2 regions of the Brevibacterium sp. FME17 genome follow, and region 1 is predicted to be linked to the other one. Evidence: predicted binding sites of a transcription regulator. Region 1 holds the regulator's gene; the other holds the start of a gene.
What was found. The regulator HspR, encoded in region 1, represses chaperone genes until heat shock. The targets are predictions, from matches to a motif close to AAGTTGAGTCNNNNNGACTCAACTT.

Region 1 (4,811 bases):
GCACCCACAGCCGACGCTTTCGGACAGACGAACGTCCAGCAGAGCAAAGCCCAGTCGGATGACAAGGATGGTGCCGATGAAGGCGCCGAGCCTCAGGCCATCGAAGCATCGGTGACAGTTTCACCGAAGGAAATCACTCAGACCGATCTCCTCGACCCCGGCTTCACCGTCACCGTCACTGGCCTCGAAGCCGGAGACGTAGTCTCGGACAACCTCACCGGCGAAGAGGTAACGGCTGAAGGTGACTCCGTCGAGTTCACCATCCACAACGTCACCGGTGACCCCGCTGCTATCGATCCGGGCACACTCAACTTCACGATCACCATCAAGCGTGGCGATGAGACCGAAGAGATCGCCTCGCAGGTCGAGGTCATCGACGATGACGCCGAAGAGCCAGAAGCACCTGCGGTCGATCCGAAGGTCTCCCTCAACACCGAGAAGATCTCCGTCTCGGACTTCGAAAAAGACGGCCTCAAGCTCACCGGCGAGGGCTTCACCCCCGACAGCGCCGTGACCGTGATGGGCAACGCCACCCAGTCGCCCTTCTTCCAGGAAGAAGTCACTGCCGACGAAGACGGCAAGATCAGCACCACCGTCAAGGCACCCGAAGGCGGCCTCGAACCAGGCGACTACTCGGTCTCCGCAGTCGACGCCGAAAGCGAAGAAGTCTCGAACTCTGCCAAGTTCACCGTCACCGCAGACGAGACCGAAGAGCCCAAGCCCACCACTCCGGCCGCTGAAGCCACGCTGAAGGTCTCGCCTGAGACCATTGAGGCCGCTGACTTCGTCGTGGAGAACAAGGGTGTCACCCTTGCAGTCGAGAACTGCGAGCCAGGCTCGGACGTTCACTACCTCGTCACCCCCAAGGGCAACTCGAACGTCACCGCCTACGACAACACCGTCAAGGCCGATGACGAGGGCAATGCCTCCGTCAACGTCTACGGCACCTCTGCCAATGACCCATCGGCCTACCTCGGCGACTACGACGTCACCGTCACCTGTGGCGACGACGAGCTCACCGGAGCCTTCACCGTCAGCGATGACGCCAACGCCGGCGGCAGCGACGGAAACGAAGATGGCAATGAAGACGGCAACGCAGACGGCGGTAACGGCGGCGATGATGACGGCAACGGAAACGGTGGCGGCGACCTGCCTCGCACCGGTACCGAGCTGACCGGCCTCGTCGGCGGAGCTGCTCTCCTCCTCATCGGTGGAGCCGCAGTCACCATGACCATGCGTCGCAAGAAGGCCGTCGAGGATCCTTCAGCGATCTGATAAGTCGGCCGTCGCAGCGGCGATGACAATGTAAGAAGAGTGCGAGCCCGTGGAGGGTTCGCACTCTTCTTGCATTCACGTTCGGACATCCCTGTTGGGCGGCTATTTCCCGGCATAAGGAATTGTGCCGATGTGCCGTGCCCGAGGCATCAATCCATCCGGTCGTACCGAGCACGCAGACTGAGGAAGACTCCGTAGAGCACAAGACCAGCACCCACAGCGAGCATGAGCACAGTGCCGAACGGCTGGTCGCGCATCGCTTTGAGCGCTCCGTCAATTCCCGTGAACTCTTCGGGGTCACCGGTCATCGCCGAGACGACGACGAGCGCTCCGACTGCCAGCAGCGTCGCGCCTTTGCCCAAATATCCGATGATGCCAGTGGCAATCAGCAGCGTGCTCACCGGAGCCTTACGTGGCATCCGCAGCTCGTCCATCCATTTGAGGCGGATCCCGGCGATACAGAAACCGATGCCGATCATGACGATCACAACCCCGATCGCTGCGAGGATGTACAGGCCGCCCGGGGCCTTCGCCAGGGTCGTCGATGCCTGAGAGCTGGTCTTGCCTGAATCAGATCCGCCGCCGATGACGGACTGGGCGAACGTCAGGGCAACTGCGGCATAGGCAACAGCGGAACCGATCGTTTTGATGAATTCGACCCATCTGCGGCGTCCCTGCCGATGCTGAGGGGCATTCGTGCCGGCTCCGCGCAGAGAGGCGGAACCGAAGAAGGCGTTGAACACACACCAGAGGGCCATCAGCCCACAGCCGATCAGGCACAGGACGATGAGCACCATGCCGAACGGCTGTGCGGCCATCTGTTGGACCGCACCCGATTGATCCGCCTCGCCACCGCGACCGAGTCCAACGGCAACCGCGGTGGCTCCGAGGATGATGTGCACGATTCCATTCGCGACGAAACCAGCTCGCGCAACCCGTTCGAACCACTTGCTGTCCGCAGCTTCTTGGGCCGCGTCGTCGGCCGAGTCCGCGGCACTTTTGAGCTTGTCAGTTTCGTCCATGAACGACATTCTGGCACAGCACGGTCGGTGTAGTGACGAATGCCGGCGTCGACTACAAGAGGCTGCGCCGCGGGCAGCCTCCAATCTCAGTTGCTTACCGGCGTCTGAACCTGTTGTAGAGAACCATCGCACCCGGCTCGGGCCGACCCCGGGGCCGCCTGCCACGCGAGATCGAGACGACGTCACCAGCAGTGCCGGCAGCGAAGACACGAGCTTCGCGTTCCTTCGCTGACATCCGAGACCTGACTTCGGTCTCCAGCTCCTCGTTCCGGGACTTGAGCGCATCGACCTGGTTCTGCAGGTCGATGATCTTCTTGATACCCACGAGGTTCACGCCCTCGTCCTGGGAAAGTTGCTGGATCAGCCGAAGTTTGGCGATGTCTCGCCCCGAGTACCGTCGGCCTCTGCCGGCCGTGCGCTCGGGGGTGACGAGACCCAGACGGTCATACTGCCGCAGCGTCTGCGGGTGCATTCCTGCGAGGTCCGCCGCCACCGAAATGACGTATACCGCTGCACTGGTCGATATGTGCATCACGCTTCACCACCTCAACTGGCCTTGGCTTTGTCGAGCAGACCGTCGCGCGGGTCCTCGTTCTCGGTCGCCGAGCGGAACGACTCGACCGCTTCCTTGGCGTCCTTCGACAGGTTCTGCGGGACAACGATCTCCGCGGTCACCAGCAGGTCGCCGGTGCCCTTCTTCGATTTCACACCCTTGCCGCGCAGGCGCATGGTCCGACCCGATGGTGTGCCCGGGGCGATCTTCATCGTCACCGGCATACCGTCAAGCGTCGGCACCTTGACCTCGGCGCCGAGTGCGGCCTCGTCGAAGCTCACCGGCAGGTCCATCCGCAGGTTGTCGCCGTCACGGGTGAAGACAGGGTGCGGCTTGACCTTGATCGTCAGGATCACGTCACCGGCTTCACCGCCGTTGGGGCTCTTCTTGCCCTTGCCTGCCAGTCGGATCTTCTGTCCGTCTTTGACGCCGATCGGCGTGCGCACGGTCAGGGGCTTTCCGCCTGGCATGTTCAGCTTCACCGAGGCACCGTTGATGGCTTCCGTGAACGACAGGGTGGTGTTGGACTTGATGTCCCCGCCCTTGGTCGGTGGCGAATAGCCGCCGCCGAAACCGCCACCGCCGTAGCCTCCTCCGCCGAAGCCGTTGAGAAGGTCAGCGAGATCTGGGGGCACGTCTCCCCCGCCTCCGCCGTAGGGCGAGCGGGTCCGTGTCCGTCCGCCTCCGCCGAAGAGGTCGGAGAATACGTCGTCGAATCCGCCGCTGGCTCCACCTGCTGGCCCACCGGAACCGGTGAACCTGGCTCCGCCGCCCATGGCGCGGACCTGGTCATACTGGGCGCGAGATTCCTTGTCAGAGAGCACCTGATGCGCCTGGCCGAGCTCCTTGAACTTGTCTTCAGCCTTGGAGTCGCCGGGGTTGGCATCCGGGTGGTACTTGCGTGCCAGCTTGCGGTAGGCCTTCTTGATCTCTGCGTCGGAAGCATCTTTGGAGACGCCGAGGGTCTTGTAGAAGTCCTTTTCGAACCAATCATTCTGAGGACCGGTATTCACCTGGCACCTCCTTCCGTGTCTTCTTCATCAGTGTATTCAATTGTCTCCTCACAATCCGCAACCCCGGGATTGTCATCCCGGGTGATCCGGACCGCCGCCGAGGTGGTTCCACGGTGGTGGGACCACCTCGGCGAGGGTGTGGTTCTCAGTCTTCCGGCTGCTGCACGCCGACGCGTGCCGCACGGATGACGCGCTCACCCATGCGATAGCCCGGCTGCATGACCAGGAAGACGGTCGGAGTCTCGACGTCGTCCGATGGCTGCTGCATGAGTGCCTCGTGCAGTCGCGGATCGAACTCGTCGCCGACTTCACCGTACTGCTCGACGCCGACCTTGCTCAGCGAGTCGACCAGCTTCTTCACGTGGGTCTCGAAAGGCCCCGTGACGTCGCCGTTCTCCTGCGCCAGGCGCACTTCGTCGAGTACCGGGATCAGGGCCTCGACGGCCTTGATCGTGCCACCGGTCGCAGCCCGCTCGCGTTCGCGATCGGCCCGCATCCGGTAGGCGGCGTACTCGGCGTTGATGCGCTTGAGGTCGGCCAGGTGCGCTGCGGCTTCGGAACCCGGTGCGGGTTCGGCAGCCTCTTCGCCCTGAGCAGCCTCGGTGTCGTTCAACGTCGAAGCGTCGGCCGGGATGTCGACGCCGAGGTCACTGGCATCAGCCAGATCCTCGTCGGCGCCTTGGACGTCCTCGGCGCCTGCGGCACCGGTGGCGTCGTTCGCGACATCGGCCTCACCGGCCTCCGCCGAGGCCGACGGTGCGTCGGCCTCTGGGCGGAGTTCACCGGTGTCCGGATCAATCCGGCGCTTGTCGCTGAAGGTGAAGCCTGGCTCCTCGGACGACGGATCGTTGCCCTCGGAAGTCATTACTTCTTCTCCTCATCCTCTTCGTCGACAACCTCAGCGTCGACGACATCGTCGTCAGCGCTTGCATCTGCACCGGCTGCGGC
Region 2 (4,811 bases), on a different contig from region 1:
ACTGTTCGTGAGCGAAGTCGGAATATCAACTGTCGAAGTCAGGCTGAGCTGGTTTGCAACCAACTCAGCCTGACTTCGACTGTTGCGAGGTGCCTGCACACCCCGCTTCGGCTGCGCACACGACCGATCCGCGCCGTCACAACGCCGCGACCCGGCGTTGCACCCCACGCGCCCAGCGCATCGATGGCGCCCTAACTGCTCGCGGAGTGCATCCCGTCTGCTTCAGTCTGCGGAACAGTACACAGGTTGCAACCCGTGTACTGTTCCGCGAACTGATGCGTTTCTGTAGTTTGAACGCTGTCAGAGGGCACCAACGCTACGGGCGCCTCACAGCACCCCGCGGAGTATCACCGCTTCGGGCGCAGCTCCAGACCGGTGGTCTCCGGGTCCTCGGGCAGGCCGATGACGATGTCATCGCCGTCCTGCACATCTCCGGAAAGCAGTGCGCGGGCCAATTTGTCCCCGATCTCGCGCTGGACCAGCCTGCGCAGCGGCCTGGCACCGAAGGCGGGATCGTAGCCCTCGAGAGCGAGCCAGTCCTCGGCGGAATCGGTGACCTCCAGCGTGATGCGCCGTTCGGTCAGGCGAGACGCCAGCCGTTGGATCTGCAGGTCGACGATCGAGGACAGCTCCTCGGTGCTCAGTGCGTCGAAGAGCACGATGTCATCGAGGCGGTTGAGGAACTCGGGCTTGAACGTCGAATGCACGATTCCCAGCACCGCGTCCTTCTGCTCCTGGGTGCTCAGTGACTTGTCGACGAGGAACTGTGACCCCAGGTTCGAGGTCAGGATGAGGATCGTGTTCCGGAAGTCGACCGTGCGCCCCTGACCATCGGTGAGTCGACCATCGTCGAGGACCTGGAGCAGGATGTCGAAGACACTCGGGTGTGCCTTCTCCACCTCGTCGAGGAGGACGACGGAGTACGGGCGACGGCGCACAGCCTCGGTGAGCTGGCCACCCTCGTCGTAGCCGACATAGCCTGGAGGGGCACCGACGAGTCGCGAGACTGTGTGCTTCTCGCCGTACTCGCTCATATCGATGCGGATCAGGGCCTTCTCATCGTCGAAGAGGAAGTCCGCGAGGGACTTCGCGAGCTCCGTTTTGCCCACGCCGGTGGGGCCCAGGAACAGGAACGACCCTGTTGGACGGTCCGGGTCGGCGATGCCGGCACGCGAGCGACGGATCGCATCGGAGACCGCGCCCACAGCACTCTTCTGGCCGATCAGACGTTTGCCCAGCACATCCTCGGCGCCCAGCAGCTTCTCGATCTCACCCTGCATCAGGCGTCCCGCCGGGATGCCCGTCCAGGAGGAGACGACCTCGGCGATGTCGTTGCTCGAGACCCGGTCGCTGACCATCGGATCGGTCTCGGTCTCCGCATTGGCCTCCTCGGCCTCGGCGAGGTCGATTTCCTTCTGCACGGCAGGGATCTCGCCGTAGAGAAGACGTGAGGCGGTCTCCAGGTCGGTGTCGCGCTGAGCCTTGTCCGCCTGCGAACGCAGCTCGTCGAGCTTCGTCTTGAGCTCACCGACCCGGTTGAGGCCGGCACGCTGGGATTCCCAGGTGGCCTCGAGCCCGTGCAGCTCCTCTTCCCGATCGGCCAGATCTGCACGCAGGGCGCTGAGGCGCTCGATCGACGCCGTGTCCGTTTCCTTCGACAGGGCCATGTCCTCCATCTTCAACCGGTCCACGGCGCGACGGAGCTCATCGATCTCGACCGGTGCCGAGTCGATCTCCATGCGCAGGCGGGACGCGGCTTCGTCGACGAGGTCGATGGCCTTGTCCGGCAGCTGGCGGCCTGTGATGTAGCGATTGGACATCGCGGCGGCTGCGATCAGGGCGCCGTCGTTGATCGAGACCTTGTGGTGGGCCTCGTAGCGTTCCTTGAGTCCGCGCAGGATCGCGACCGTGTCCTCGACACTGGGTTCGCCCACGTAGACCTGCTGGAATCTGCGTTCCAGGGCCGGGTCCTTCTCGATGTTCTCGCGGTACTCATCGAGGGTGGTGGCACCGACGAGGCGGAGTTCACCGCGGGCGAGCATCGGTTTGAGCATATTGCCCGCATCCATGGCGGAGTCTCCGGTGGCGCCGGCACCGACGACTGTGTGGAGCTCATCGATGAACGTGATGATCTGGCCATCGGCGTTCTTGACCTCCTCGAGGACGGCCTTGAACCGCTCTTCGAATTCGCCGCGGTACTTCGCACCGGCGACCATGGCTGACAGGTCCAGGCTGATCACGGTCTTGTTGCGCAGTGACTCGGGCACGTCGCCGGCCACGATCCGCTGGGCCAGTCCTTCGACAACGGACGTTTTGCCGACGCCGGGTTCGCCGATGAGGACCGGGTTGTTCTTCGTCCGGCGCGACAGGACCTGGATGACCCGTCGGATCTCCTTGTCGCGTCCGATGACCGGGTCGAGTTTGGCCTCCCGGGCCGTGGCGGTGAGGTCGACGCCGAACTTCTCCAGGGACTGCATCGTGTCCTCGGGATTCTCCGAGGTGACCTTCTTACCGCCGCGCAGTTCGGGCAGTGCCGCCAGCAGGGCATCACGATCGGCACCGCTGTGACGCAGCGCCTCACCTGCGCCGTCCTTGCCTGCGGCAGCCGCGAGCAGCAGGTGCTCGGTCGAGACGAACTGATCGCCGAGGCTCGTCATCTCCTCCTGCGCGAGGTTCATCATCTCGAGGCCGGAGCGGGAGAGTCCCGGCTGGGCGACGGTCTGCCCGCTGACTGTGGGAAGGTCGTCGATAGTCTTGCGGACCGCGGTCAGGACGGTCCGCGGATCGGCACCGACCTTCGTCACCAGGTTCGAGGCCAGCGAGTCCGGCTGATCCAGCAGTGCTGCGACCAAGTGGGCAGGTTCGACCTGATTGTTCCGCCTGGCCACGACGTCGTTGATCGCTGACTGCAGTGTCTCGCGTGATTTGGTTGTCATCTGTGCGTCCATGCGCATCTCCTTCACAAGTGTTCCGTGAACAGTAATTGCTCTCGAAGAGTTCAACACCAACAAAGTTGAGTCTATTCCACTCAACTTTAGAATATTCAGAGAATCGACGTCACCTCAGCACGCGTCTCACGGCACGCACATCGCGATGCTGACCCGTAGCGCCCGCGTCACCGCAGCAACACGGACTGGAGATCGAATCGGCGCAGCACCCTGTCGGCGATCTCCGGATCGGTACCGCGTTCGCGTCGGGCCTTGAGCACTTCCGTGCGGGCGGACTGCAGTGCCTTGGTCTGCACCTTCGCCATGACCTCCCGGTGCTCCCGCAGCGTCGTCGCCTGTTCAGAACTCGCCTGATCATCTGAGGTTCCCAGCAGCTGGGCATACAGGACCTTGAACCTGGCTCGCAATGGTTCGGCGACCTCATCGGGCAGGGAGTCGTCGTTCTTGATCTGGTGGAGGGCCGCCTTGTACGCCCGCGCCGCGATGTCCTTCGTGGCTTGGCGTTCCTTCTCCGCCTCATCGTCGATGCCGAGGACGTTGACGATAGTGGGGAAGGTGAGCCCCGCCAGCACCAAGGTGACCAGCAGGATCAAGGCTGCCGCGACGAGGATGTAGGAACGGCCGGGGAACGGTTCGCCGGCTGCGGTGGTCGCCGGAATCGACAGGGCCAGTGCGATCGTGGCCAATCCGCGCATCCCACCCCAGGTCATCAACGTGGCATCCCTGATGTTCAACGGCGCCGCATCCGGATCGTCTTCTCTGCTCTTGTTCTCCAGGACGGTCCCGATGAGCAGCCAGCCGAATCGCACTGCGATGACGATGACCGCGATGCCCAGACCGACGAGAACGGCCCGGCCTAGGTCGGCATGTTCGGATTCGACGACCATGCGCAGGTCGAGGCCGATGAGGCCGAAGGCGATGCCGGTGATGAGCATCTCGAGGACCTGCCACGTCGATGCCTGGGTGACGCGTTCGGCAGAGTTGCCTTCGACATCGCGCCGGCGCACCTCGAGCGCAGCCACGACGACGGCGATGACGCCGCTGGCGTGGAGGTGTTCGGCGATGAGGTAGACCCCGAAGGGCAGCATCAGCATCAGCGAGGACCGGGCGATCGTGTGGTCGATCTTCTCCATCACCCACCACACGATGAACACGACGACGAGGCCGACGGTGATGGCGACGACAGCGGAAAGCAGGAAGGACAGAACCAGATGTCCGAAGTTCACCTCGGTGCCGGACATGGCCGCGGCCATCGCGGTCTGGAAGATCACCAGGGAGGCCGCATCGTTGAACAGTCCCTCGCTTTGCAGCGTAGACATGATCCGCCGAGGTATCGACACGGTTCCAGCGACCGCATCGACGGCGACAGGGTCGGGTGGAGCGAGCATGGCTCCCAGTGCCACCGCGGCGGCGATGGTGATTCCGGGGATCAGGAGGACAGCGGTCCCGGCCACGGCCGCCACCGTGACCCCGACGAGCGCGACGGCCATGCCCAGGATCGTGCGCCAGCGGATGGCGAAGAGAGCCCAGGAGGTCTTCTGTGCGGCCGCGAACAGGAGGGGCGGCAGGAACAGGGGCAAGATGAGTTCGGGTTCGATGGTGATGTCGGCGAATGTGGGGATGAAGGCGCCGGCGATGCCGATGACGACCATAAGTGCAGGCCAGGGGAGACGCAGCTTCTGTCCCAGGCCAACGACCACGCTGGTCGCGGCGCCGAATCCGATGATCATCAGCAGGGTCGTCATGGCCGTCTCCTCGGTCTGGGTGGCATGTGCCGCGCACCGCAGCATTGGCATCGATGTCAGAGAACATCGTCTGCTCGAGGGGCGCCTTGCAAGGACTTCGAAAGAAATCCCTCTCAGG

Region 2: clpB (ATP-dependent chaperone ClpB) is a predicted target of HspR. The motif match lies at 3,011-3,035, and genes of this name have one in related genera.

Annotation. Positions count from the first base shown of each region.
Region 1 covers NZ_JABUYD010000008.1:68,956-73,766, reverse strand. Annotated here, with positions in the region: gene INT40_RS09365 (hypothetical protein) at 1-1,275, shown strand, start outside; gene INT40_RS09360 (DUF1206 domain-containing protein) at 1,425-2,297, opposite strand; gene INT40_RS09355 (heat shock protein transcriptional repressor HspR) at 2,392-2,829, opposite strand; gene INT40_RS09350 (DnaJ C-terminal domain-containing protein) at 2,844-3,863, opposite strand; gene INT40_RS09345 (nucleotide exchange factor GrpE) at 4,009-4,728, opposite strand; gene dnaK (molecular chaperone DnaK) at 4,728-4,811, opposite strand, start outside.
Region 2 covers NZ_JABUYD010000006.1:39,360-44,170, reverse strand. Annotated here, with positions in the region: gene clpB (ATP-dependent chaperone ClpB) at 348-2,948, opposite strand; gene INT40_RS07595 (Na+/H+ antiporter) at 3,116-4,693, opposite strand.